3 regions of the Salinivibrio costicola subsp. alcaliphilus genome follow, and region 1 is predicted to be linked to each of the others. Evidence: predicted binding sites of a transcription regulator. Region 1 holds the regulator's gene; each other region holds the start of a gene.

Evidence for each region. Region 1 encodes CRP, which controls carbon source genes, mostly activating them, when cyclic AMP is high. Its sites were predicted from a motif close to TGTGANNNNNNTCACA; they were not measured.
Region 2: a site for CRP is predicted at 976-991, ahead of BZJ21_RS11560 (CidA/LrgA family protein). Genes of this name have one in related genera too.
Region 3: a site for CRP is predicted at 970-985, ahead of mlc (sugar metabolism global transcriptional regulator Mlc). Genes of this name have one in related genera too.

Annotation. Positions count from the first base shown of each region.
Region 1 is NZ_MUFR01000002.1:118,680-125,564, forward strand. Features, by position in the region: gene astA (arginine N-succinyltransferase) at 1-569, shown strand, start outside; gene astD (succinylglutamate-semialdehyde dehydrogenase) at 571-2,052, shown strand; gene BZJ21_RS01255 (DUF1338 domain-containing protein) at 2,063-2,854, shown strand; gene crp (cAMP-activated global transcriptional regulator CRP) at 2,973-3,605, opposite strand; gene BZJ21_RS01265 (phosphoribulokinase) at 3,855-4,724, opposite strand; gene BZJ21_RS01270 (YheU family protein) at 4,781-4,999, opposite strand; gene BZJ21_RS01275 (hydrolase) at 5,147-6,118, opposite strand; gene BZJ21_RS01280 (TIGR02444 family protein) at 6,102-6,581, opposite strand; gene BZJ21_RS01285 (ABC transporter ATP-binding protein) at 6,590-6,885, opposite strand, start outside.
Region 2 is NZ_MUFR01000033.1:23,300-30,184, reverse strand. Features, by position in the region: gene BZJ21_RS11565 (LysR family transcriptional regulator) at 1-881, opposite strand, end outside; gene BZJ21_RS11560 (CidA/LrgA family protein) at 1,011-1,439, shown strand; gene BZJ21_RS11555 (LrgB family protein) at 1,446-2,156, shown strand; gene msrB (peptide-methionine (R)-S-oxide reductase MsrB) at 2,290-3,429, shown strand; gene pcp (pyroglutamyl-peptidase I) at 3,504-4,148, shown strand; gene BZJ21_RS11540 (glutamine amidotransferase-related protein) at 4,241-4,972, opposite strand; gene BZJ21_RS11535 (lipoate--protein ligase family protein) at 5,038-5,787, opposite strand; gene BZJ21_RS11530 (cytochrome b562) at 5,826-6,209, opposite strand; gene BZJ21_RS11525 (siderophore-interacting protein) at 6,376-6,885, shown strand, end outside.
Region 3 is NZ_MUFR01000036.1:2,713-9,597, reverse strand. Features, by position in the region: gene mlc (sugar metabolism global transcriptional regulator Mlc) at 1-864, opposite strand, end outside; gene queE (7-carboxy-7-deazaguanine synthase QueE) at 1,130-1,795, shown strand; gene queD (6-carboxytetrahydropterin synthase QueD) at 1,977-2,339, opposite strand; gene BZJ21_RS12035 (methyl-accepting chemotaxis protein) at 2,603-4,222, shown strand; gene asnS (asparagine--tRNA ligase) at 4,325-5,725, shown strand; gene BZJ21_RS12025 (amino acid aminotransferase) at 5,809-6,885, shown strand, end outside.

The DNA.
Region 1 (6,885 bases):
TTCCAGAGCGCTTCGCTGACGTGGTGTTTGCCGAAATGCGCGGTGTGTCGGATGACGAGGGCAACTCGCCGTTTTGGCAGTGGCTAAAAGACAACTTTTTTAACATTGACTTTACCTTGGCGGATTATCTCACCGGGATTGGTGCCAAAGGGTTTATTGCCGACTTAATGCCTAAATTGCCGATTTATGTGAGCCTACTGAGTGAGGAAGCTCGTGCAGTTATCGGTCAAGTGCACCCGAATACCCGTCCAGCATTACGCTTGTTGGAAAAAGAGGGCTTTTCTTGCCGTGGTTATGTCGACATCTTTGATGCGGGCCCAACGGTAGAATGCTTACGCCCCAATATTGAGTCTGTACGTCACTCTTTCACCGCCTCAGCGCGCGTACGAGAGCACAGTAGCGCGCAGGATTATTTAATATCGAATACCGATTTTGCTGGCTTCCGTGCCACCGCGGCGAAAGCTGCGATCGATCACGAAACCAATCAAGTTGTGATTAGCCCAGCGGTTGCCGATGCATTGAATGTAAAAAACGGCGATCAACTGCGTTTGATTGCCATGGGGGGATAAAATGACAAAGCAATCAGCAGGCCATTTGATTCATGGCGAGTGGGTAAAAGGCGAGGGCGAGATCATGACCTCGCAAAACCCCTTTGATAGTCAATGTATTTGGCAAGGTGCAGAAGCGAGTCGTTCGCAAGTGGAGCAAGCGGTCAGCGCCGCACGCGACGCGTTTTTGCGTTGGCGCAATACCGATTTTTCTGAGCGCCAAGCGCTGGTGGAACGCTTTGCCGAGATAGTGAAAGCTAATACCGATGAACTGGCTCGGGTCATTGCCGAAGAAACGGGCAAACCCTTGTGGGAAACCAAAACCGAAGTCGGGGCCATGGTAGGCAAAGTGGCGATCTCCTTGCGCGCGTACCACGAAAGAACAGGCTCACATGAAAAAGACGTCAATGGCACCCAAGCGGTATTACGCCATCGTCCACTTGGCGTTATGGCGGTATTCGGGCCTTACAATTTCCCTGGGCATCTACCTAATGGCCACATTGTTCCAGCTTTATTGGCGGGCAACAGCGTAGTATTTAAACCCTCTGAGCTGACGCCAAAAGTCGCAGAAAAGACCTTGGGCTATTGGCTCGAAGCGGGATTACCGCAAGGACTGATCAGCCTGGTACAAGGTGGACGCAATACCGGCGAGGCGCTGGCCCAATCGCGCGGTATTGACGGTTTATTGTTTACCGGTAGCGCCAATACGGGGCATATTCTTCATCGTCAGTTTGCTGGCCAGCCCGATAAAATGCTGGCGCTGGAAATGGGGGGCAATAACCCCTTGGTGGTGAGTGATCAGTTCGGTGATTTAGACGCCACGGTATACACCATTATTCAATCGGCCTACCTCAGTGCCGGTCAGCGGTGTACGTGTGCACGCCGCCTACTGCTGCCTGAGGGAGAAGTGGGTGACAAGATCTTGACTCGCCTAGCACAATGGACCAAAACCGTGCGAGTGGGCGGCCAGTTTGATGATCCCGCGCCTTTCATGGGCGCCCAAATTTCAATGGCTGCCGCCGAGGGGATTTTGGCCACACAGCAGAAATTGATCGATCTGGGAGCTACCCCCGTCATAGAGTGCGAGCATTTACACGATGCGGTGATTTCTCCAGGGATTTTAGATGTGAGTGGCATTCAAGCGTTACCCGACGAAGAGTATTTCGGTCCGCTACTACAAGTGCAGCGCTATCAGGATATGGCTGATGCGATCACGAAGGCGAATGATACCCGCTATGGTTTGTCGGCAGGCCTTATCAGTGAAGACGAGGGCGAATGGCAATACTTCCTCGATCATATTCGCGCAGGGATTGTGAATCGTAATCGTCAGTTGACAGGGGCAAGCGGTGATGCGCCATTTGGCGGGCCAGGTGCGTCGGGTAATTTACGTCCAAGCGCCTACTATGCCGCCGATTATTGCGCTTATCCCATGGCATCAATGGAAGGGGATCAGGTGGTACTGCCTGAGACGTTCGCCCCCGGTATTCCGACTCAACAAGATTAAGGAGACCAACATGGACAGTGGCCAAGCGTTATTCGATAAATTATGGCAAGACTATATTAACCGTCTTTGCCCATCGGCACATCAGGTACATGCCTTGCTCGAAGAAGGGCAGCCTTTAATCAATGATCATATTGCCTTGCGGACATTTGGTTTGCCCAAGGTTGGGCTTGAGGTCTTGGCGCGCCCCTTCCTGGCGCTAGGCTATCAGCAAAAAGGGGACTATACCTTTGAAGCGAAAAAGCTCAATGCCTGCCATTTCGAGCACCCCGATCCTTTGATGCCGAAAGTGTTTATCAGTGAATTGATGGTCGAGCAATGCTCGCCTGCGCTGCAAGCCATTGTTCATAAGCTGGTGACACAAGTCGATGCGTCGTCACTAACAGGGAGCGATTTTCTTCATCAGGGGCGGCTTTGGGACATCGATAGCGCCACCTATCAAGCGCTTGCTGAGGAGAGTGAATACGCGTCCTGGGTAGCCGCGCACGGTTATGGCGCGAATCATTTCACAGTGAGTGTCAATCAGTTAAAGGCGCATGATCATTGCCAATCGGTTAATCAAAAGCTGCGAGACAATGGCTTTGCAATTAACGAAGCGGGTGGGGAAGTAAAAGGGGACGCATCCGTTTATCTGGAGCAATCCTCCACCATGGCTGACCGTGTCCCTGTTGTTTTCCCTGATGGCACGCAAACCATTCCAGGTGGGTTTTATGAGTTTGCTAAGCGTTATGTGTTGCCCAACGGTGAGTTGTACCAGGGGTTTGTTGCCGCTTCAGCGGATAAAATTTTTGAGAGCACGCACTAACAAATAGTGGATATAACGAGGCCTAAACGGTTAAGGAAGAGTTCGCTCTTCCTTTTTTTTGTTTTAAAAAGAAAAACCGACGCCAGGGCGTCGGTTGGTGATACAGAGAGCGGCGCGATTAGCGTGTGCCGTATACCACGATGGTTTTACCATGGGCTGAAATAAGATTTTGCTCTTCCAGCATTTTAAGAATACGCCCCACGGTTTCACGTGAACAACCAACGATTTGGCCAATTTCTTGACGTGTGATCTTAATTTGCATGCCATCAGGGTGCGTCATGGCATCGGGTTGCTTCGCTAAATTCAACAAGGTTTGCGCAATACGGCCCGTGACGTCCAGGAAGGCAAGATCCCCCACTTTTTGGCTGGTCACTTGCAAACGGCGCGCCATTTGTGAGGACAAACGCATTAATATATCAGGGTTAACCTGGATCAGTTGGCGGAACTTTTTGAATGAGATTTCTGCCACTTCACAAGGAGACTTAGCCCGAACCCAAGCGGTACGCTCCTGATCATCTTCGAAAAGGCCTAGCTCACCGATAAAATCACCTTGGTTAAGATAAGACAGGATCATTTCCTTGCCTTCTTCATCTTTGATTAGAACGGCGACAGACCCTTTCACGATGTAATACAAGGTCTCCGCTTTTTCGCCTGCATGAATCAGCGTGCTTTTAGACGGATACTTGTGGATGTGACAATGTGAAAGGAACCACTCGAGTGTAGGGTCTGTTTGAGGTTTTCCTGGAACCATATAACTTATTTCCTCTGCATGTGTTGCCCGGCAACAACGTCCTATCTTTGTCTGAGGGGTAACCCACCAGATCTATGCACAGAATACGAAGTCTGGGCGCGGGCTACAAGCTCACTGTATGTTAACAAGAGTGTATCTTTTTTTGTTAGCAATTTCTTGATTTTGATCTAGGCCAACCGCCTAAAAACCTGGCAAAAACGTGGCTAAGATCACGGCTTGAGAAGTAATACACGATAGATGCGCTACGCCCTAGCCAATCTTGCCTTTTTCGATTAGCTGCTGAATCAATGGACGGATGATAAGTTCCATCGCAAAGCCCATCTTACCGCCTGGCACGACGAGTGTATTATGCCGTGACATAAAAGACCCCGTGATCATTTGCAGCAGATAAGGAAAGTCGACGTTTTTCATCCCTCGAAAGCGGATCACCACAAAGCTCTCATCCAACGAAGGAATGCCTTTGGCGTTCAGTGGGTTGGAGGTATCGACCGTCGGCACCCGTTGAAAGTTAATGTGAGTGCGTGAGAATTGCGGCGTAATATAATGCAAATAATCGTCCATCGACCGCACAATTGAGTCGGTGACCGCTTCGCGTGAGTGGCCCCTATCGCGGGTATCGCGGACAAATTTCTGAATCCACTCAAGGTTGACGATCGGGACCATACCAATCAATAGGTCGACATGTTGGGAGACATTGACCTCACCATCAACCACACCGCCGTGCAAGCCTTCGTAAAATAGTACGTTGGTATTGTCGGGTAAATCCTGCCATGGTGTGAAGGTCCCTGGCATTTGATTGTAGGGCACCGCTTCATCAAAGGTATGCAAGTAGCGGCGATATTTGCCTGTGCCGAGTTCACCGTACTCACGGAAAAACTGCTCTAATCGCGGAAAATCATTGGCGGTGGGGCCAAAGTAACTAATGTGCCGTCCTTGCTCACGTGCTTTACGGATCTCGACGTCCATTTCCGGTCGCGTAAAGCGATGGAAACTGTCCCCTTCTAGCCACGCCGCTTTGATGTTCATCATCTGGAACATCTTACGGAATGCTTCGGACGTGGTGGTGGTCCCTGCTCCTGAAGAGCCGGTGACCGCGATGATTGGATGTTTAGCCGACATGACGCGCCCTGTCATTCAGTCTGAATGTGTATCGCTGTTTATTGCGTACAGCGATGCTAAGATCTGAGTGCTTCCTTACGACGAATATCCACTGTCTCGTGCAACTCAGAATACACAATCACGGCGTCGCCGGATTGCAGTTGTTGGCGAACATCCGCCACTTTTTGTGCAAAGCTGACTTCCTGCTCACCATAATCGGTTCCTTCCCGTAACACAAAGTGCTCGATTAAACGAGTCAGTGTTTCCTCAGGGACCGATTGCCAAGGAACCATCATACTACATCACCTTTTGTTGATTTATGGCTGAGACGTTAGGGTGCTTGATGCTGATATTGTGAATCAGCTCGCATTTTACCCAATCATTCAACACAATGCAGTCGATCAATGTGCGTCGGTCTTTTTTGCTTTGCGTGGCGTCCCTTTTTAACGGGACGAGCAAAGGCGTGAGGCTAACCAGTGAGGCACCGACTGCTCCAGCCAGAACTGTGGCTGGCGCCAACTGCCGGTAACAAAACCAACATGCCCACCATGCTCGCTCAGTTGATAGTCAATATTCGCGGGCAGAGGCGAGGTTGGGATCACTGCGTCGGTCATAAAGGGATCGTCTTTCGCATGGATAATCGCAAGTGGGACCGTAATAGCGTCAAGGACAGATAAACCACTACAGCTTTGATAGTAGTGTTGAGCATCGTCAAAGCCATGCAGCGGTGCGGTGACCGTTTGATCAAACTCGAACAGAGTTTTAATCTTTGGCCGCTCCCCAGCATGCCACCGACCCACTTTTTGGTGTCGGGTAAGTTTTTCCGATAAGGTTTGTCGCATCGACCGTAGCAAATACGCTTGATAAACACGGGAAAACCCTTGTTGAATACGGGTCGAGCACGCCGCTAAATCGAGCGGGGGAGAAATGGCACAACCACAACTGACAATCGGATCATGCTGATAGTCGGCCAGGTAGCGCACCAACATGTTTCCTCCCAAAGAGACTCCCACAGCGGCAATCTCATTGTTCGGGTAGGTCTGGCGTAAATAGGTCAAAAATGCTCGAGCGTCCTCCGTTTCGCCGGAATGATAAGTCCGCGGCGCGCGATTAAGACGGCCACTGCAACCGCGAAAATGCATCACCACACCGCACCAGCCTTGCTGTTTAAAAGCGGCCAATAATCCATTGGCATAAGGGCTATCAAAGCTTCCTGCCAGACCATGAAACAAGACAATAATAGGCTGTCCTACTTCGGGATGATGCGTCCATGCAAGATCGACAAAGTCACCGTCAGGCAGATCAAACGCTTGCCAAATAGGCGCAAAAAGCGGTTGCCGGCGCAGCAGGCGTGGCAGTAAGGTTTGCAGATGCGCATTACGGGCAGTTGGAATGGGATTAAAGGGTGTCATCATCGTCTGCTCCATCCTCTTTTGTAGGCCGGTCTACCCGTAGTGGTGTATAGAGATTTCGGGCAGAGGGGGATAGCTGGCGGCAATAATAGGCCAAGGGAGACGCGGCTTGTGTGAGCCAGGATTGACGATTAAGCACTTCAATCAAGTCTTGTTGCTGGAACTTTTCTAAACTGAGTTCAAAGTTGAGCATTTTTTTATATTGGCCGGTTCCCACGCGTGGCTTGAGATCGCGTCTTAGATGGCGATAAGCGATCAGCAAATGTTCAGACCGGCTCAAGGCGTGCTTAAGCTGGGTGAGGCTCTCGGGGCTAAGCCCGTAACCGTGGCTTTCAATCCAAGCGAGCAACAAAGCAAGGTTCACATTGCCTTGGTGCTCGTCTTGTAATTTAAGGCAGGCTTGTTTGACCTCTTGCTTAGCATAGTGGTGCAAACAAAACTGCCAAAGATCGGCGGCGTTTGCCATCCCAGGCGTTAGTGTTGGTTGAATGTCGCCTCCAGGGCTTCTAGCGCTTCTTGTTGCTCCATCCATTCTTGTTCCACCTCTTCGAGCGTCGACTTTGCATCGGCTTGGCGTTGCAATTGCTCCGTTAAACGGGCTTTGTTGTCACTCTGGTAAATAGCGGGATCCGCTAATTGGTTTTCTGCTTCTGCGATAATGGCAGAAAGTTGTTCGATCTTTGTGTCTAAACGGTCAATTTTTTTTCGTAGTGGCGCCGTTTGTTTTCGGCATTCGGCTTCACGACGCTTTTGTGCTTTTCGATCTAACT
Region 2 (6,885 bases), on a different contig from region 1:
GACTGACACAACTGCATCCAAGCCTCGGCGGTGCGTGAGACATAGCGCTCGCCGTGCCAAACTAACCCCAGTTGCCATTCAATCGCCGGGCTTATCGGTTTCACTAGTAATAACTCACTGTCTTCCAAGCTGGCGCTGAGGCGCTGGCATAAAGGCGCGGGTAAAAACGCTACCCCAGCACCACTTTTTACCAAGGCGGCTAAAAAATCCCACTGACTGCTACGCGCGGCAATGGTGGGCTGATAACCATGCTCTTCACAGCGGGCAATAATCCGATCGCTTAAGGTAAATTCAGCGCTATACAGATAAAACGGCTCGTCTTTGACTGCCTGCCACGTCAGGCTTTTTTGCGCACGCCACGCGGCTTGGTTAGGTAGCACTGCATAAATGGGGTGAGTTTGTAAGGGTAAGCTTTGCAAGCACTCGGGCTGGGTGTCGGTGAGCATGGTGATTGCCACATCAATCTCACCATTGATCAGCGCTTGTTCGGTGCGCCGCCCCCCGTATTCAACAATACTGAGCGCGACATTTGGGTAGCGTTGGCGGTATTCACGCAACACATTGGCATACAGCGGCCCTATCATCGGTGGCATCCCCAATCTAAGCTGGCCGCGCGCCAGTTGGTTGAGATCGTCAAGCTCTGTATTTAGCTGCTCAAACTCAGCAATAATGCTCTGCGCGCGCTGATACACCACCTCACCAGCATCGGTTAACCAAAACCGCCTTCCCTCTCGGTGCAACAATGGCTGACCCACATCTTGCTCGAGGTTACGCACCATTTTACTGATTGTCGGTTGCGTCACATGCAACGACGCCGATGCGGCAGTAAAGCTCTGCTGTTCCACTAAGGCAATAAAATAGCGCAACGCACGAATATCCATAAACGGCCCTTAAAAGCTAATCGTCAACCATGCCATTTTGGCATAGTTTAAATAAAAAAAAGTCACTTTATTCACTCTCTGCTAAGACGTAAACTATGAGCCATCTCACAGATTCTTGGCACGCCTTCGATGCAATTGATTAAAAACGCCTTACTTACCCTACTACAAGTCTTTGTCCTTGCTGGCATTTGGTTCTTGTCTGATTGGTTGGTCACCACCTTTGCTATTCCACTACCGGCCAACCTCACCGGCATGTTGCTGTTATTAGGCGCATTGATGTTGAAAATTGTCCGTGCCGATTGGTTGCGCCGCGGGGCGGCGTGGCTGTTAGCCGAGATGTTGCTGTTTTTTGTGCCGGCGGTGGTGGCGGTGGTCAACTACCAAGATTTATTGCTGCAAGAAGGCGGTAAGATCATGGTTGTCCTGATTCTAAGTACCGCGATGGTGATTGCGTCAACCGCTTGGGTGGTCGATAAAGTGTATCGTTTTGAGGTTAAAATGGCACGCCGCCGCAGTAACCACCACGCGCACCACCCTGATCTAAAACCGGAGTGCTAAGCCATGATGTCTGCTTTACCTACTTGGCTTCATGCCTCGTTATTGAGCGTCACCTGCTTTTTAATGACCCTTGGCTTTTATTACATGAGCAAATGGCTGTATCGCCGCCACCCCTCCATTCTGGTGATGCCATTGTTGCTCGCGCCCTTGCTGATTGTCGCGGTGGTGGTTGGGTTTAAGATCCCGTATCAAGACTACATGGCGCAATCTTACTGGTTGCTGTGGCTGCTGGGCCCGGCGACTGTGGCGTTTGCGATCCCTGTGTATGATAACCGCGCGCTCATCCGCCGCCATTGGTTGTCACTGTCGATAGGCGTGACTGTATCGGTGCTGGTCGCGATTACCAGTACTGTGGTGTTAGCGCGGGTGTTTGAGCTGTCTGAACTGCTGCAACGCAGTTTGGCGATGCGCTCAATTACTACCCCTTTTGCCGTGGAAGCCACCAAAGCGATTGGCGGGCAAAGCGATCTCACCGCGCTGTTTGTGGTTCTCACTGGCGTAATTGGGATGGCAATCGGTGAAAGTATTTTGACCGTGATTGCGATTCGATCACGCTTGGGACGCGGCGCCAGTTTGGGTGCATCGGCCCACGGTGCCGGTACCGCTAAAGCGTATCAAATTGGTCACGAAGAAGGAGTAGTATCTAGCGTGGTGATGATGATTGCCGGCATGGTCACTGTGTTACTTGCACCTGTGTTAGGCCAGTTGCTTTGGTGATCCTAACCGCTTTATTGATCCTTGTATGACTTTGTACGCTATCTATTGCTATCAATAAAAAATGAGTGAGTTGATGAAAGTTTCTGCGCAGTAAGCAGGTCTTACACAGACAAACTCTAATAACGAGGCAATAATGAAACAGCGTAAGTCAATTTGGCGAGTCATCGCGTTCACAGTATTCAGTTTGCTATCGATAGCAAGTTATGCGGCGGTGAAAGATACCGCCACCACAGCCCAAGGCTATCAAAAGGCGACCCTTGCCGGCGGTTGCTTTTGGTGTACCGAAGCCGACCTTGAAAAGCTCGACGGCGTGATTGATGTGGTGTCTGGCTACTCAGGCGGTGAGCTTGAAAACCCAACCTATGAAGAAGTCTCGTCCGGCACCAGCGGGCATATCGAGGTAATTGATGTCACCTATGATCCCAACTTGGTGAGTTATGAGCAGGTGTTAGATCAGTTCTTCCGTCATATTGACCCCACCGATGATCAAGGCTCATTCGTTGACCGCGGCCCGCAGTATCGCCCCGCGATCTTTTATCGATCTGAAACGCAAAAACAAATTGCTGCCGATTTTATGGCGGAAATTGGCGCGTTAGGCGTGTTCATAAAGCCGCTCAAAACCGAGTTGATCCCATTCGAGAAATTCTGGCCAGCAGAAAGTTATCATCAGGATTATTATAAAAACCACAGCGTACGTTACAGCTATTATCGCTACGCATCGGGTCGCGATCAGTATCTGGACGAGATTTTTGGTGACGATCGCAAAGACAACCCGGTCACCTTGCGAGAAATGATCGATGCGCAAAAAGCGGAGGATAAGACATCAACGAATATCCGCTACTCGCGCCCCTCGGATGAAACAATACGCACGATGTTGTCAGACATGGAATACGAGGTCACACAAGAAGACGGCACTGAACCCGCGTTCCAAAACCCGTATTGGGACAACAAGCAAGCTGGTATTTATGTCGATATCGTTTCGGGTGAGCCGCTGTTCTCCTCCACCCATAAATACAAATCCGGTACCGGCTGGCCAAGCTTTACGCAGCCCATCGATAAGCAGTACGTGGTTACCAAACCGGACAACTCGCTGTTTTTCAGCCGCACCGAGGTGCGTAGTAAGGTGGCGGATTCGCACCTTGGCCATGTGTTTGAGGATGGTCCCGCACCCACCGGCTTGCGTTATTGCATGAACTCAGCCGCAATGCGCTTTGTGTCCGTCGATAAAATGGCCGATGCCGGTTATGAGGATTATCTCTATCTGTTTGAATAAATCTTCCTTTGCGTGATTGGCTGGTAAACCTGCGGTAGAGTACAGCTCTACCGCTTTTTTACGCGAGGCATTGGATGCACACGATATTGATAACCGGATTTGAACCGTTCGGCGGCGAGAGTGAAAACCCATCTTGGCAAGTGGCACAAGCATTAGAAGGCTGGCAGCCCAATGAGGAGTGCATCGTTAAAGCCGTGCGCCTGCCCTGCACCTTTGACGATAGCTTACCGACGTTACACAGCGCGCTAGAATCACTCAGTCCGGTGATGGTGATCGCCCTTGGCCAAGCCGGTGGCCGCGCCGAGATAAGCTTAGAGAAGGTAGCGATCAATTATCAGAACGCGCCCATCCCGGACAACGCCGGTAAGCAGCCGCATGGCACGCCGGTGGTGCCATCTGGGCCCAACGCCTATTTTTCTACCTTACCCCTCAACCGTTTAGCGAACGCATTAAACGAAGCCCATCATCCTGCCAGTATTTCTTACACCGCGGGCACCTTTGTGTGTAACCACGTGTTTTATGGCTTGATGCATGCGCTGGCTCATCACACCGAGGTACGCGCCGGCTTTATTCATATTCCCTACAGCCCAGCACAAGCGTGCAAACACCGCGCCCCGAGCATGCCGGTGGGTGATGTGGTAGCAGCGATGAAGATAGCTATTGAGTTGAGTTTATTGGATGATGATGCCACTACCGTGTGTGAAGGCATGTTGCACTAACACGCGTTAGATGGCGCTCAGACGATGAAGCTCAAACAATGACGCCTAGCAGCGGAGCACAGTTACGGTTACCGTGCTCCTAACCTAATCGCTTAAAACAGCCACTCAGTGACGAGATCGTTGTCGGTCAGCACGCTATCGAGAAAGGCAAACAAATGCGCATTCATCGGTGCCGTATCAAAGGCGCGAATGGAGGCAGGGTCTTGAATAAAGCGCTTGTTAGCGACCTCGCCCTCTGGATAGGCGGCGTGCAATAAGCCTTCAACCGCCAGAGGTGTCAATTCAAGGTGGCATTGAAAGCCATATACCCGTGGTCCGTACTTCACGATCTGGCGCGGACAGCCTTCGCTGCTAGCCAATACCCGACTATTGGGTGTCAGCCCCGGCATATCATGGTGCCAATGGCCCACAATTTCTTGTGGGGCAAAATGCGGCATATGCTCATCAATGTGGCCATCTTCGGTTAACTGGATGGGGAAATAACCAATCTCGGGCTCAGGACTTTTCTGATACGAAGCGCCCAATGCCTCACCAATCAGTTGCGCGCCGAGGCAAATCCCTAATACCGCACTGCCTTGTTCAATGCACTGTTTTATAAGTGCTTGCTCGCGCGGGCTATCAAAATGTGGGCATTCAGACTGTGGCGTATCTGGACTTTGCGGCCCGCCGAGTACCACCAGCAGATCAATGCCTTCACCGGTTTCTGGCAACGGCTCGCCCCGATACAAATGACTGGTGGTCACATGATAGGCACGCTCGTCACACCAATCTAAAATGGCTCCTGGGCCTTCAAACGCCTCGTGAATAACAAGATGGACGCGCATTCCTCACTCCTTGGGATTTGTTTTAGGCATGACTGTGCTAAAGCATACTATATTGAGCCGCGGCCTCAAACCTTGCCCACCACGAGTGGCGGGCGCGCCATAAACGCTTGAGTCAACAACTGAAACAGCTGCTCGGTTGCCGGCAGTTCATCTAAGTGCGCGGCTAATGGAGTATGCACCTCGGCCTCAATGCGATCGGCGTGACCACACAACTGATTACACAGCGATACAGGGGCAACAATATGTTGGCAATCGGCATCAATCAGCAGACACGCTTGCGCCAGCATCACCGTTTGTTTGGCATCGTCTGCGCCCATTCCTGCACCCGCGCTTAAACGCAGGATACGCTGGGCGGTTCCCACCACTTTTTTGCCATCAATATTGAGGTTGTAGTCACCATCACAATACGATCCGGGCGTGTCACCCACCGTGGTCGCAATGCCTAACTGCTGGAAAAAAGACTGTAAAATGGTGCAAAAATACTGGTAAGCCGTCTGGATATGATAAGGGGTGTTATTCGGCCACACCGTCAGATAAGACACGTTAATTACGCCGGGTAGTTGCGGCACCGGCGCACCGCCAGTTCGGCGGCTCTGTATTTGCCAACCTAACGCTGATAGGGCGCTGCGCAATTCAGGCGTTTGTGGCCATTTTTGGCCCGCCGGCAGCACCAAGGTTTGGGCGTCTGGCTGCCAAAGCAGTAATGCCTCGTTGAGCTCGCCCTGCTCTATCCGGCGGATCAGCGCCTGCTCTTTATCGAACGCAGACGCCACCGACAGCGAGGGATAACGCAAAATCGTTTTTTGAGTCGCCATCATGCACCTGCTGTCGTTATATTCCTATTATTCGGCTATTAACCGAACAAACGCTGCCAAATGCTTGGGTTGCGTTTGTCGTGATACTCTTCACGCAAGGCATCGATTTGGCGCATGCCTTGTTGTGCCTTATCGAGGTCGCCTTCGCTCAGCGCGGCATCAATTCCCTCTACCGTCACCGCCAGTTTATCGAACCCTTCCATGAAGGTCTCTGCTTTTTCCGGTGGATAGCTGCCCGCTTTGGCTTGCGCGATCAGGGTTTCTAATTTCGCGACCGGTGCTTGCATCGCTTCGATGCTTTGTGCGCTCGCCGCCTCTTTAAAGGTCATTTTCATTTCTTTCATGATCGGCTTGAGCTCAGAGGCTGAGACATTCAGCGACAGCAACACCGCCACCGCGCCCATAAGTATGACTTTCTTCATTTTTGCTCCATGTGATTGTTTTTTAGTAATAATAATGCGCTATTATATTACTCACTTCTCACGGCATTGCCTAGCTAAGAAGCGTAAAACAATGTAAAGCACTTACACATCTCGCATCCAGATGGTATGATTAATTGTAAATGATAATGATTTTAAGTCAGAAAATATGAAACAGCCTAGCTATCACCTCACGCACGTTATTGATACCCAAACCATCACACCCAATATGCAACGCTTGACCTTACAAAGCGACGCATTCGCGAACTTCCCCGCTGACTGTGAAGGCAGCTATATCAAGTTATTGTTTGATAAAGCGGGCAGCACGGATCTGAGCGGAGTAGCAGAAGGTGAGCGCCCTGTGATGCGCACCTATACCATTCGCCGTTTTATGCCTAGCCAGCACCAAATTGAAGTGGATATGGTTCGCCACCAAATCGAGCAAGCCGACTGTGGCTTTGCCGCGCGCTTGGCGCTGAATGCCCAAGTGGGTGATACTATTAACATTGCCGGCCCTGGAACGATTGCGCCGATTAATCGCGACGCGGATTGGTTCTTTATGGTTGCCGACATGACCGCGTTGCCGGCACTATCAGCCAAGATCAAAACCTTGCCTCGCGATGCCAAAGGCTATGCGGTGATCCAGCTCGATACCGCAGAGGATGCCCAACCACTCGAC
Region 3 (6,885 bases), on a different contig from region 1:
CAAGCAACTCGGATGCCCTTCATTGAGCAATGTCTCCACCTGCTCATAGATCGCGGACAGGCTTGCGACCGTTTCCAAACAGCCATAATTACCGCAAAAACACCGCTTACCAAAGGGCTTAATTTGAATATGACCTAACTCGCCAACGTTACCGATCCGCCCTTGAAGCACTTTGCCCTCGAGCACAATACCGGCCCCAACGCCGCTGTGAACCGCGACCAGAACGGCGCTGTCTGCTTCTTTCGCGTTACCAAACAACTTTTCCGCTAGTGCCCAAGAACGGGTGTCGTTCCCCACAAATACCGGTAAACCGGTCTCACGATGTAATACAGGCCCTAGAGGCATATGGTCGACCTCGAAGTGCGGCATTTGAATCACGGTGCCTTGGGCACTATTTACCAAGCCCGGTAGCGAAATCGCAATACTGGTGACACGATCCACCGTTTGTTGGTGACGAGAGAAAAACGCATTGACATGATCGACCACGGTAGTGAGTAATGCACTTTGCGCCACCACCGTTAATTCATGCCGTTCTTGAATCAAAATTTCACTGCTTAGCGAATGCAGCGCCAGAGTGAGATAACCTCTTCCTAGACGCATGGACAAAAATTGCCAGCCTTCGTTATCCAGCATAAGCCCTACAGCTGGACGCCCGCGCATGCTCGTTTCTTGGATCGGCGCCTCTTTTACAAGGTGAGCGTCCATCAGTTCGCGCACAATTTTGGTGATACTGGCAGGCGCCAGTTGGCTGCGTTTCGAGAGTTCGATCCGCGAAATAGGCTCAAAACGGTCGATTAAGTTATAAATCGTGCCCGCATTTTTGCGCTTAATATGATCGATATGTCCCGGCTGCCCAATAATCATGCCCTTTCCTATTACTACGTGGCTGTGGCGATAAACCCTGACACCGCCTATTTAGGTGAATTTTTTTACTTCGCGAACTAATTGTGAAGCAATTGGCCGCTAGCACGTGACATTTGTCACTTTGTATCTTTGAAATCGCGTACAAACTCACAAAACCTGTCTAAACAGTAACGCTGTTCATCCTCTAATCGCGGGCTAAAAAACAAGATCTCAAACTTATTCGTTGGCATAATGCGGAGCTCATATTCTATCGCTATTAATCACCATGTACCGAGTCAACGAGATATTTGAAACGATCCAGGGCGAAGGCACCTTCACAGGGGTTCCGTCGGTTTTTGTCCGCTTGCAAGGATGTCCAGTAGGATGTGCCTGGTGCGATACTAAGCAAACCTGGGAAACGGATGATAAGGATCAGCAAGATAAGATCTTTATTATTGATAAGTCAGAGGATTCACCGACTTGGTGCTGGCTAGGAGCCGAAGATATCGTCACTGAAATCACGCAACGCTATCACGCTAAGCATATCGTGATTACCGGGGGCGAACCCTGTCTTTATGATTTGGTACCTTTAACGGAAGCCTTAGAAGAGGCTGGATGCCAATGCCAAATTGAAACCAGTGGCACCTATACGGTCTATGCGAGCCAAGCCACCTGGGTAACGGTGTCGCCCAAAATCAATATGCGCGGTAAATTGCCCGTTCTCGCCAGTGCGATGGCGCGAGCCAATGAGATAAAACATCCGGTGGGGACAGAAAAGGACATTACACAACTAGAGATTCTGCTTGAGACCTGCCCAGCCTCTCCTAGTGCAACCATTGCGCTGCAGCCGGTAAGCCAAAAGCCACGTGCAACCAAACTTTGCATCGACACCTGCATTGCGCGCGGCTGGCGTTTATCCGTGCAAACACACAAGTATTTGAATATCGCCTAAGTGACGATGACGGTGACAAGATAAATCGCGCCGTCATGGAGCAAAGCACACGTCGAAAAAGCGACAAAAAACGCCGAGTACTAAAGTAACCTCATAAAGTTAGGCACTGCTACTCGGCGTTTTTTATTTCTCTCGACTGCTTCTTATTTACCTCGAGTATTGTTACTCACGTCGAGTTTCGTTACTCACCTCGATAAGTGCAACCTGCGGTACAAGTTTCTTTCACCATGACCTGACTTAACAGAGGCAGATTCGGTTTTACCTGTTGCCAAATCCAGTGTGCTAGCACTTCACTGGTTGGATTTTCTAGCCCTTCAATGTCATTGAGATAGTAGTGATCCAGGCGCTGATAAATCGGTTTGAAAGCCGCTTTTATTTCGGCAAAGTCGATCACCCACCCCGTATACGGATCAACGTCGCCTTCTACATACAAACGCACCGTAAATGAATGCCCATGTAAACGCCCACATTTATGGCCTTCTGGCACATTCGGTAAATGGTGTGCCGCCTCAAAGGTAAATTCTTTAAACAACTCAGTGGTCATTTTACTTCATTCCAACAACAACAAGAGGCCGCATGCTACTTAAATTCGCTGGCCGACTCAAACGCATTCATCCGAGCACACCCGTTAGTCTGTGCGGCCAGAATGCCTCGCAATACGGGTTTCCATCTCATTATTGGGACGATTTACGTCGATGAAATCACACATTTTATATGAGGATACCGCCACAAGTGCGCTCTCGGTTTAACATAGCCGCTACAGGCTAGAACTGATAACTCTATAAATTAATAACAAATGGTTGACTCATGCGTATGACCCTTGCGAGCAAAATTCTTCTTGCTCTTTTTCTTGTTTTCGCTCTTGTGCTCGCCACCTCGCTGGCCTATCAGTCGCATCAACAAAAAGCCTTGATGACATCGATTGTCAGCGAGCAAACCTTAGATAAAGCGTCCAACTACTTTGATAGCCTTAATATGCTGATGCTCACCGGCACCATCAGTCAGCGTAATACGTTGCGAGAGAAAATGCTGTCACACAAAGGCATCGACGACGCTCGCGTGATCCGTGGAGAGGCAATTACCCGCTTTTTTGGCCCAGGAAATCCTGAGCAATCTGCTCAGGATGCCATTGACCAACGTGCCCTCAAAGGTGAAACCATTGTCGAAACCTTTGATGCTGATGCGGGAAAAGGATTGGTGGTCGCCCTGCCGATGAAAGCGAGCAGCGATTATCGCGGTACCAATTGTCTGCAATGCCACGTAGCAGAGGAAGGCACCGTACTCGGTGTTATCCGGCTCGAGTATGATCTTGAGCCTTTGTATAGCACTATCGATAGAGAAATGTTAATTACCGCTGGGATCATGGGCAGCATCGCTGTGATTGGATTTTTAATCTCACTCACTGTGATTCGCCGCTGGGTAGTCTCCCCGCTTAAGCGCGTCTCTGCCTTTATGAAACGCACCAGCCACGACAAAAATCTTTCCGAGCGCCTCAACAATACCCGTGACGACGAGATTGGTGAACTGTGCAATAGTTGCGACCAGTTGCTTGATAACTTTGCTGCCAGCCTGCAACAAGTTCAGCGCACCTCAGAAACCCTGTCTGCTGAGGCCATGAATCTGATCCGTGTCTCAAGCCATACCGATCAATTAGCTGATAGCCAACGTCACGAAACCAATGACATGTCTTCAGCCATCGATGATGTGCAGCAGCATCAACACGACATTCAAAATCGTACTCAAGAAGCGGCGCAATTGAGTGAATCTGCCGCAGGCAGTGCCAATCAGGGCAGTGATCTGGCGAATGTCGCGGCCAATGACATTCGTAAGTTGGTGGCTGATATTGGCCAAGTACGCACACAAATATTGGATGTTAATCAACAAAGCCAGCAAGTAACGACGATCCTCAGCGTGATCCGGGAAATTGCCGAGCAAACTAACTTATTGGCGTTGAATGCCGCCATTGAAGCTGCTCGAGCCGGAGAGCAAGGCCGAGGATTTGCGGTGGTTGCCGACGAAGTACGCAACCTTGCCAGTCGTAGCCATGATGCCACTGGTGAAATCCAAACCATCATTGAAAACTTGTGTGCAGGCAGTGAAGCCTCTGCGCAGGCGGTTGAAGCGACCAGTGAAAGTGCTAATCAACGTGCAGAAACCGTGATGGAACTTTCTACCGCTTTGGGTAATATCGCCGACCAAGTTAGAACGGTCAATGACAACGCCAATGACATCAGCAAACAAAGTGATCACCAGGCGCAAATGACCGATGCCTTGCTCGCTCAAGTGGGTCGTATTCAAAGTCACGCCAACGATACCGCAACCAATGCTAATGAGGTGAAAGCGATTAGTGCAAATCTCGAGCAGCTGGTTGAACAACTTGAAGGGTTAATTGGCCAATTTCAGCTCTCAGACACGCTCAAACCTTGAAGCTATACAGGATACAGGTAAACTTGCTAGTCTAACTTGCAAAATCACTGATGCGGTCACACCCCGTTGGCCGCATTACCTAAACGGAGATAAAAGCGAATTATGACATACGCGCCTGTAGTAGACGTCCTGCGCGGCAAGGCGGCAGTCGACACTGAAGTGACTGTGCGTGGATGGGTCCGGTCACGCCGAGATTCCAAAGCCGGTATTTCTTTTCTTGCCATTTACGATGGTTCTTGTTTTGACCCTATTCAGGCCGTGGTCCCTAATGAGCTGGATAATTATCAGCAAGACGTTCTGCGCCTGACCGCAGGCTGCTCCGTTGAGGTCACGGGTAAGGTTGTTGAATCGCCCGGAAAAGGTCAAGCCTATGAGCTTCAGGCAACGGCAGTGAAGGTCGTTGGCTGGGTTGACGATCCAGACACGTATCCAATGGCGAAAACGCGCCATTCGATTGAGTACTTGCGTGAAGTGGCGCATCTCCGCCCACGTTCAAACGTAATTGGTGCCGTTGCACGTGTACGTCATACGCTCTCACAAGCCATTCATCGCTTTTTCCATGAGCAAGGCTATTACTGGATGTCTGCACCGCTGATCACAGCGTCGGATTGTGAAGGTGCGGGGGAAATGTTCCGGGTGTCTACCCTAGACATGGCCAACGTGCCAAAAACCGAACAAGGCGAAGTCGATTACGATCAAGACTTTTTTGGCAAAGAAGCGTTCTTGACCGTATCGGGTCAGTTAAATGCCGAAACTTACGCCTGTGCACTCAGTAAAGTGTATACGTTTGGTCCCACCTTCCGTGCAGAAAACTCCAATACTAGCCGTCACTTGGCTGAGTTCTGGATGGTTGAGCCAGAAGTGGCGTTTGCCGATCTTGATGACTCTGCCGAGCTTGCAGAAGCCATGTTGAAATATGTCTTCAAGGCCGTGTTGGATGAGCGCAAAGATGACATGCAGTTCTTTGAACAGCGGATCAATAAAGATGTCCTGACTCGTTTGGAGAAATTCGTCAACGCCGACTTTGCGCAAGTGGATTACACCGATGCGGTCACTATTTTGCAAAACAGCGGCCAAACTTTTGAATTCCCCGTTGAGTGGGGCATTGATTTAGCCTCTGAGCATGAGCGTTACCTGGCAGAAGAGCACTTTAATGCACCGGTTGTGGTAAAAAACTACCCGAAAGACATTAAAGCGTTCTATATGCGTATGAACGATGACGGTAAGACCGTTGCTGCGATGGACGTACTCGCACCGGGTATCGGCGAAATCATCGGCGGCTCTCAGCGTGAAGAGCGCCTAGATGTGCTCGACCAACGCCTTGAAGAAATGGGTCTAGAAAAAGAAGATTTCTGGTGGTACCGCGATCTTCGCCGTTATGGCACTGTCCCTCACTCTGGTTTCGGTCTGGGCTTCGAACGTCTGGTTTCATACGTGACGGGAATGAGCAACATTCGTGACGTGATCCCATTCCCTCGCTCACCACGCAATGCCAGTTTCTAAATAGATACACTTATCCAAAGGCTGCAGGTTGCAGCCTTTTATTTGCATTTAGCTTTCATTCATCATAACCATGGACGACACCAATGTTTGAGAAAATCTCTGCGGCACCTGCTGATCCTATCCTAGGGCTAACTGAAGAATTTAAAGCGGATCCACGTGAAGATAAGATTAACCTCGGGGTCGGGGTCTATAAAAACGAGCACGGCGAAACGCCCGTTTTAACCTCAGTAAAAAAAGCCGAGGCACTACTACTCGATAAAGAAACCAGCAAATCTTATTTGAGCATTCCAGGCACCGCCGAATATGGCCTTGCCGTTCAGCAATTACTTTTTGGTGAGCATGCGGATGTCATTAAAGACAAACGCGCACAAACCGCACATTCTCCCGGCGGCACCGGCGCCCTTCGCTTAGCAGGTGAATTTATTAAACGCCACCTAGGCGATGTCACCATTTGGATCAGTAACCCAACTTGGGCTAACCATAAAGGCGTGTTTACCGCGGCAGGTTTAACTCTCGCGGAATACAGCTATTATGATCCGGCCAAAAATGACAAAGATTTTTCAGCGATGGTCGCTGATCTCGAGAAAGCGGCAGCGGGCGATGTCGTGCTACTCCACGGCTGCTGTCATAACCCAACCGGTATCGATCCGACCGAGCAAGAATGGCAAACCTTGGCAGATCTCTGCCAACGTAAAGGCTTACTGCCTATGTTTGACTTTGCATATCAAGGCTTTGCCAAAGGCGTAGAAGAAGACGCAGTCGGTCTGCGTATTTTCGCTAACGTCTGCCCAGAGCTGCTGATCGCAAGCTCATTCTCGAAAAACTTTGGCTTATATAACGAACGCGTTGGTGCCTTCACACTGGTCGGGCGTCAAGAGCAAGAAGCGGTCACCGCCTTTAGCCAAGTTAAAAGTATCGCCCGAGTGATTTACTCTAACCCACCTGCCCATGGCGCAGCGGTGGTGACGACGATTCTTAATGACCCAACGCTCAAGGCTGAATGGTTACAAGAATTGGCCACGATGCGAGACCGCATTAAAGCCATGCGCACGGAATTTGTCAAAACACTCAAAGCGCAAGGCGTCTCACGTGATTTTAGCTTTATTGAGCAACAAAACGGTATGTTCTCGTTCTCAGGGCTGAATAAGGATCAAGTGAAT